Regions from separate parts of the Arthrobacter phoenicis genome, predicted to be linked through region 1. Evidence: predicted binding sites of a transcription regulator. Region 1 holds the regulator's gene; the other holds the start of a gene.

The links. Region 1 encodes LexA, which represses DNA repair genes until DNA is damaged. Its sites were predicted from a motif close to TCGAACANNTGTTCGA; they were not measured.
Region 2: ABC337_RS00040 (LexA family protein) is a predicted target of LexA. The motif match lies at 2,067-2,082, and genes of this name have one in related genera.

The regions. Positions count from the first base shown of each region.
Region 1 covers NZ_JBDFMK010000001.1:371,172-374,581, reverse strand. The annotation lists gene ABC337_RS01705 (ATP-dependent DNA helicase) at 1-1,445, shown strand, start outside; gene lexA (transcriptional repressor LexA) at 1,575-2,324, opposite strand; gene ABC337_RS01695 (LysM peptidoglycan-binding domain-containing protein) at 2,940-3,245, shown strand; gene ABC337_RS01690 (histidinol-phosphate transaminase) at 3,364-3,410, shown strand, end outside.
Region 2 covers NZ_JBDFMK010000001.1:6,934-10,343, forward strand. The annotation lists gene ABC337_RS00025 (L-threonylcarbamoyladenylate synthase) at 1-147, shown strand, start outside; gene ABC337_RS00030 (GNAT family N-acetyltransferase) at 195-713, shown strand; gene ABC337_RS00035 (Vgb family protein) at 716-1,936, opposite strand; gene ABC337_RS00040 (LexA family protein) at 2,096-2,527, shown strand; gene ABC337_RS00045 (Y-family DNA polymerase) at 2,537-3,410, shown strand, end outside.

The sequences.
Region 1 (3,410 bases):
CCATGGAATGCCTCGGCGCGCAGAAGTGCCCGTCGGCCGCCGAATGCTTCAGCGAACTGGCGCGCCAGGACGCGGCGGACGCCGACGTCGTGGTCACCAACCACGCCATGTTGGCCGTGAGCGCCTTCGAGGGCCTGGCCGTGCTGCCCGAATACGACGTCGTCGTCGTGGACGAGGCGCACGAACTCCAGGACCGGGTCACCGGGGCCGTCTCCGGCCAGCTCTCCGTGGCCATGGTCCACGCCGCCGCCTCGGGCGCCCGCAAGCACACCGGCATCACCGTGGACGCGCTGAACAACGCCGCCGCGAACCTTGAGCTCGCCGTTGCGGGGGTGCCCGGCGGACTGATGCCCAATGGCCTGAACAGCGAACAGCTCGACTGCGTGGACCAGCTCCGGGACGCCTGCCGTGCGGCGCTCTCCGACTCCAAGGGAGACGGCTCCACCACGGCCGACGGCGGCCGGCAGCTGGCGCGCTCCCGGCTGATGGTGATCCTGGAGCTCTGCGAACGCCTGCTCGCGGCCCGCGAGAACCGCGAGGTGGTGTGGTTCTCGCGGCAGAGCACCTTCGACCCGCAGCAGGGCTACTCGCAGCCGGATGATTCGGCGCCCGTGCTGATCAACATCGCCCCGCTCAGCGTGGCCGGGCGGCTGCGGGAGGGCCTGTTCGCGGACCACACCGTGGTGCTGACCTCGGCCACCCTCGCCATCGGCTCGGCCTTCGAACCGGCCGCGGGGGGCCTGGGCCTGGTGGGCCCCGGCGCCCCGAGCTGGACCGGCGTCGACGTCGGGTCGCCGTTCGAATACCCCAAACAGGGCATCCTCTACGTCGCCAAGCACCTGCCCAAACCGGGCCGGGGGACCGCGCCCGAGGCCCTGGACGAGCTCGAGAAGCTGATCCGCGCCTCCGGCGGCGGCGCGCTCTGCCTCTTCTCCTCCCGGCGCGCCGCGGAGGAGGCCGCCGACGCGCTCCGGCCGCGGCTGGGCCTGAGCATCCTCTGCCAGGGCGAATCCACCATGACCGCGCTGGTCAAGCAGTTCGCGGACGAACCGGACACCTGCCTCTTCGGCACCATGTCCCTGTGGCAGGGCGTTGACGTGCCCGGCAACTCCTGCCGGCTGGTGGTGATCGACCGGATCCCGTTCCCGCGGCCGGACGATCCGCTGATGACGGCCCGCTCCCGGGCCGTGGCGCAGGCCGGGGGCAATGGCTTCATGAGCGTCTCGGCCACGCACGCGGCGATCCGGCTGGCGCAGGGCGCGGGCCGGCTGATCCGTTCGACGTCGGACCGCGGCGTGGTGGCGGTGCTGGACTCACGGCTGTCCACCGAGCGTTACGGCGGCTTCCTCCGGGCCGCGCTGCCGCCGTTCTGGGCCACCACGGACCCGGCGGTGGCCGTGGCGTCGCTGGAGCGGCTCGCGAAAGAGGCCGCGCAGGGGTCGTAGGCCCCCGGGGCAGGGACGTTTTGGCGGGGGTTGGCGGCGCTCACGCCTCGGCGTTCGGCCGGGGCGTGGGGCCTCAGGTCCGGGCGTTCAGCGCGTTCAGCCGGTCCCTGGCCGGCGGCGTTGCCCGCGCTACAGGGAGCGGAGGACCGAGACGACCTTGCCCATGATGACGGCGTGGTCGCCCAGGATCGGTTCGTACTGGGTGTTCTGCGGCAGCAGCCAGGTGTGGCCGTCGCGCTGCCGGAACGTCTTGACTGTGGCTTCGTCATCGAGGAGGGCGGCCACGATGTCGCCATTGACGGCGTCGTTCTGCCGGCGAACCACCACCCAGTCCCCGTCGCAGATCGCGGCGTCGATCATGGAATCGCCCGCGACCTTGAGCATGAACAGCTCACCGTGGCCCACGAGCTGGCGCGGCAGGGGGAGGACGTCCTCCACCACCTGGTCGGCCAGGATCGGGCCACCGGCGGCGATCCGGCCCACAAACGGGACCATCGCCGTGTCCGTGGCGCTGGCCAGTTCCGACACCGCGAGTCCGCCGACGGCCTTCAGCCCGCGGGGCTGTTCGACGCCGGAAATCGGGGTGGACCCCTCGTCCAGGGTCAGCGGCATCAGGACTTCCATGGCGCGGGGACGCTTGGGGTCCCGGCGCAGGTAGCCCAGCTTCTCCAGCTGGGAGAGCTGGTGGGTCACACTGGAGAGGCTGGCCAGCCCCACCGTGTCCCCGATCTCGCGCATTGACGGCGGATAGCCGTTGTCCGTCACGGACCGCTGGATGGTTTCGAGGATCTTCTTCTGACGGACGGTGAGGCTCTTGGGCGCCCGGGCAGGCTGGGCGCCGCGCCGGGTTGCCCTCCCGCCGGTGGCTTGTGCTGCCATGGTCGCCGTGCCTTCCGTTCGTGGTGCGGATCCGTGGCCAGCGGACCGAGTGAAGCGGCCCGATTGCTGCGAATCCTAAAAATGTCAGTGCCTGCCGTTTGACTGCTCTTGATCACCGCTGGCGGGTGTTCGACAGGTTTCAGACTGCAGGTGCGGAGTGCGGGTCCCTCGAGGGACCGGTTCCGTGCTTCAAAAATAGGTCAGCCGTCGGTGTTTTTCAAACATTTGTTCTAGCGAGTCTCGACAGAGTTCGTTCATAGGTGCTAAAAAGAGAACAGCAAGATTCGAAGATGTGTTCGAAGATTGCGAGTGGAGAACCACGGCCGGTTTCGGCTTTGTGTTCGAAGCGAATGATGGTTCAGCCGGTTGGCGGCAGGTACGAGGAGTACGCCGGGCGGCAACGACAAGTCCAGGAGGGCTCAGTTCATGTCAGCAAGAAGCGCTTTCGCCGGTTCGCAGTTTTCCGACGCCGGAAGGCCGGCACTGTATCTCGTGCCGGATACTGCCACGGCCTTCTCCGGGGCGGTGGCTCCGTTCGCTGCCCCGGCCGACGCTTACGCGACCGCCGGGAGCGCGTCAGCTGTACGCCGGGCCCACTCTTCGGCCCAGGCTCCCTTGCGGCTGACCCGGCGGGGACGCTTCGTCTTCTTCGGACTGCCCCTGATCCTGCTCGCGGCCCTGCTGCTGTCCCTGGCCGGCTTCCTGACCGCCCCGGCGAAGGCCGCCGACTCCCCGGCATCGCTGGCGACCACCCCGACGGTCACCGTGACCGTGCAGCCTGGGGAGTCCCTGTGGACCATCGCCGGCACCGTCGACCCGAAACGGGATCCGCGGGACGTGGTCGCCGAGATCGTGCAGCTGAACAACCTCGACGCCGCACCGGTCCTGCCCGGCCAGCAGCTCTTCGTTCCGACCCCCTGAGCTGAATCCCCCGGGACGGAGCGTCCGCCGACCTCGCGATGGCCATTCGCCGGCCGCGGGATGGGCCATCGTTGGTCACGGTTTCGGGCCAGACAGTCCTCTCACTTAAACTGGGGACGTGACTGACCAGCTTGAGCGACTCAACCGACTTCCCCTCCGGACCAA
Region 2 (3,410 bases), 360 kb from region 1:
GAGATCAAGGAGCGGCTGGACCACGTGGTCGATGCCGTCATCGACTCCGGCGAGTGCGGCGCGGAACCGACCACCGTGATCGACTTCTCCGGCGGTGCCGCCGAGGTGGTCCGACGCGGCATGGGCGACCCGTCCCGGTTCGAGTAGCCGCACGGGTTCACAGCGTTCGACCCCGGCCCGGCTAGGATCGGGGCATGGCCAGGCTTACCGCACCCGACACCATCTATCACGCCTCCTGGCTGGAGGCCTTTGCGGAGTTCGACGGCGCGCACCAGGATGGCGGCGGGATAGAGCATCGGCCGGACGCGGACCTGGCGGGTTCCGCCGCGTTCGCCGCTTTTGTTGAGGCTCTGCGCCGGGACGCGCGACCGGAGACTCCGCGGAAGCCCGGCTATGTGCCCTGCACGTATCTCTGGATTGTGGAGGGCGGCGACTTCGTCGGTTCACTCGCGGTCCGCCACCACCTGAACGAGTTCCTCCTCAACGAGGTGGGGCACATCGGCTACAGCGTTCGTCCGTCGGCGCGGCGGCGCGGTCATGCCGCGGGCGCCCTGGCGGAGGCGCTGCCGATCGCCCGCGGCCTGGGAATCGAGCGGGCACTCTTGACCTGCGACGAGGAGAACGCTGGCTCCCGCGCCACGATCGAAAGGAACGGCGGCGCCTACGAGGACACCCGGAACGGCAAGCGCCGCTACTGGATCGAGACGGCCTAGCGCTACGCCTGTTCGGCGGTGACGTCGCCGACGCGTCCGTCGGCTCTGAGAGAACGGCGTCGGCCCAGCAACAGCACCAGGGCGGCGACGACGATCACCGCCGCGCCGCCTGCACCCGCTACGGCGCCGGGCGAACTCCACGGTGAGGGCCCGGCGTCGTTCCCGACTCCTGTGCCGTTCCCTACCCCGGCACCGGCCGGGCCCGCAGGAGCGGAGGCCGGTACCGGCGCCGGCGGCGCGTAGCGGGAGACCGACCCGTTGCCCACGCCGGTGCCCGGCGTCGCCGCGATGATGCTGCCGTCCGGGGCCACCGCGAGGTGCCCGGGGCGTCCCTCGGTCGGGATGGTCGAGTCGACGGTCCGCGAACCGGGCTTGATCACGGATATTCCTTCTGCGAGCACACTCGAGACGTAAAGCGTCCCGTCGGGTCCGAGGGCCGCCTCGCTGGGGCCGCCCGGGACATAGATGGTGTAGCCCACCCGGTCCGCCCCCGTCCCGATGACCGCCACCTTGTTCGTGCTGATGTTCGTGACGTAGACCGTGCCGTCCGGGGCGACGGCGATGCCGTGGGGATTCTCCGTCGTACCGGCCACTGCCCCGGTGGGAATCGTGTGGGATGCCGCGGCCTGGCCGGCGGGAACGATCGAGACCGTGCCCTCGATCTGGTTGACCACGTAGGCGGTGCCGTCCGCGCCGACAGCGACTTCCACGGGCCCCACCCCGACGCCGATGACATGGTCCACCGCCGTGCCGCCGGGGGCCAGGACAAGCACCGTCTTGTTATCCGGGTTCGGCACGTACACTTTTCCGTCGGGTCCGACGGCGATGAAGTGGTTGCCCCTCCACACCGGGATGGTCCGGGCGACGGCCGCGGCACCGGGAGGCACGACGCCGATCTCGGCCCCGCCGACGGAGCCACCCTGCTGCTGGGCCACGTAGAGCGTTCCGTCCGGCGCCAGGGCCAGTCCGGCCACGTTGGGGCCGGTCGTGATCCGGCGCGTAGGGCCCGGCTCGCCCGGCGGAATCACCAGGACCCCGCCGAAGCCGTTGTAGCCGCCGTTGTAGCCGCCGATGTACGCGGTTCCGTCCGGGCCAACGATGACGTCGACCGGCGTCCCGCCCGTCGATACCACCTCCGCCGGCGCCAAGGCAGCCGGCGCCGCGGCATCCTGCGCCGCAACGGCCTGCCCTGCCCCGCCGCACAGGGCAGCTCCCACAGCCACAACCGCCAGCCAACGTCCTCGTGCCACCACTACCCCCAAACAGTGGGCCGCCCGGCGCGGCCAACCCCCGAAGCCTACTACCGAAGGGTTTCCCCCGGGCCAATGTCCGCCCCCGGGCTTACACTTAGATTCGAACATATATTCGAACTAAGGTGTGTTGTGGGCGCAATTATCGGACCCCGCGTGATAGACGCGGGCACTTCCCTCCTCTCGGTGCTGATCTCGCCGGTCCCGGTGGCGGCCGGCTATCCCTCGCCCGCGCAGGACTACTTCGACGGCCGCATCGACCTGAACGAGCACCTGATCAAGGACATCACCAGCACCTACGTGGTCCGGGTCTCCGGGGACTCCATGGAGGGCGCCGGGATCAGTGACGGGGACGAACTGATCGTCAACCGGGCGCTGACACCCGTGGACGGATCCGTCGTCGTCGCGGTCCTGGACGGCGAGCTGACCATCAAGCGGCTGAGGATCACCCGCAACGGCGTGGTGCTGCAGGCCGAGAACCCGGCCTACCCGGACATCAGGGTTCCGTCCCTGTCCGAACTCGTGGTCTGGGGCGTCGCCACGCGCTGCCTCCACGTGGTCTAGGCGGCCGTCATGGCCAGGCCCGCTCCGATGCGGCAGCTGCCCCAGATCGCCCACGTGGACGTCAACTGCTTCTACGCGTCCGCCGAGCGGGCATTCAACCCCGCCCTGGAGGGCCGTCCCGTCGTCGTGCTGTCCAACAACGATGGCTGCGCCGTCACACGGTCACCCGAGGCGAAGCAGCTGGGGATTGCCCTCGGCGAGCCGTGGTTCAAGCTCGCCCCACGGGCCAGGGAGTGGGGACTGGTGGCGCTGTCCAGCAATTACGAACTCTACGGCGACATCAGCGCCCGCGTGATGGAGCTGCTGGGCCGCTTCTCCGCCTGGCTGGAGGTGTACAGCATCGACGAGGCGTTCCTGGGGGTCAAGGGCACGCCCGCGGACCTGCTGGAGCTGGGCGGACAGATGAAGGCGGCGGTGCGGCGCAACGTCGGCGTGCCCGTCTGCGTCGGCATCGCCCCCACCAAGACGCTGGCGAAGCTGGCCAACAAGTGGGCCAAGAACAATCCTGCCTTCGACGGCGTCTGCCACTGGGAGTCCGTGCCCGCCGCCGCCCGCGAGCGCCTGATGCGAAGCCTGTCGGTGATCGAAATCTGGGGCGTCGCCACCCGGCTGACCAAGCGGCTCAACGCCCTGGGCATCCACTCGATCCTGGATCTGGCCCGCGCGGACCCGGTGATGATCCGCGACCGGTTCTCCGTGGTCATGATGCGCACCGTCCTGGAACTGCAGGGCATCCCGTGCATCCCGATGGAAGAGGAACGCATCGGACGCGATCAGCTGATCTTCTCCCGCTCCTTCTCCACCCCGCTGACCTCGGCCGCCGGGTTCCGGCAGGTCCTGAGCGTCTACGGGCAGCAGGCCTCCGCCCGCCTCGCCCGGCACG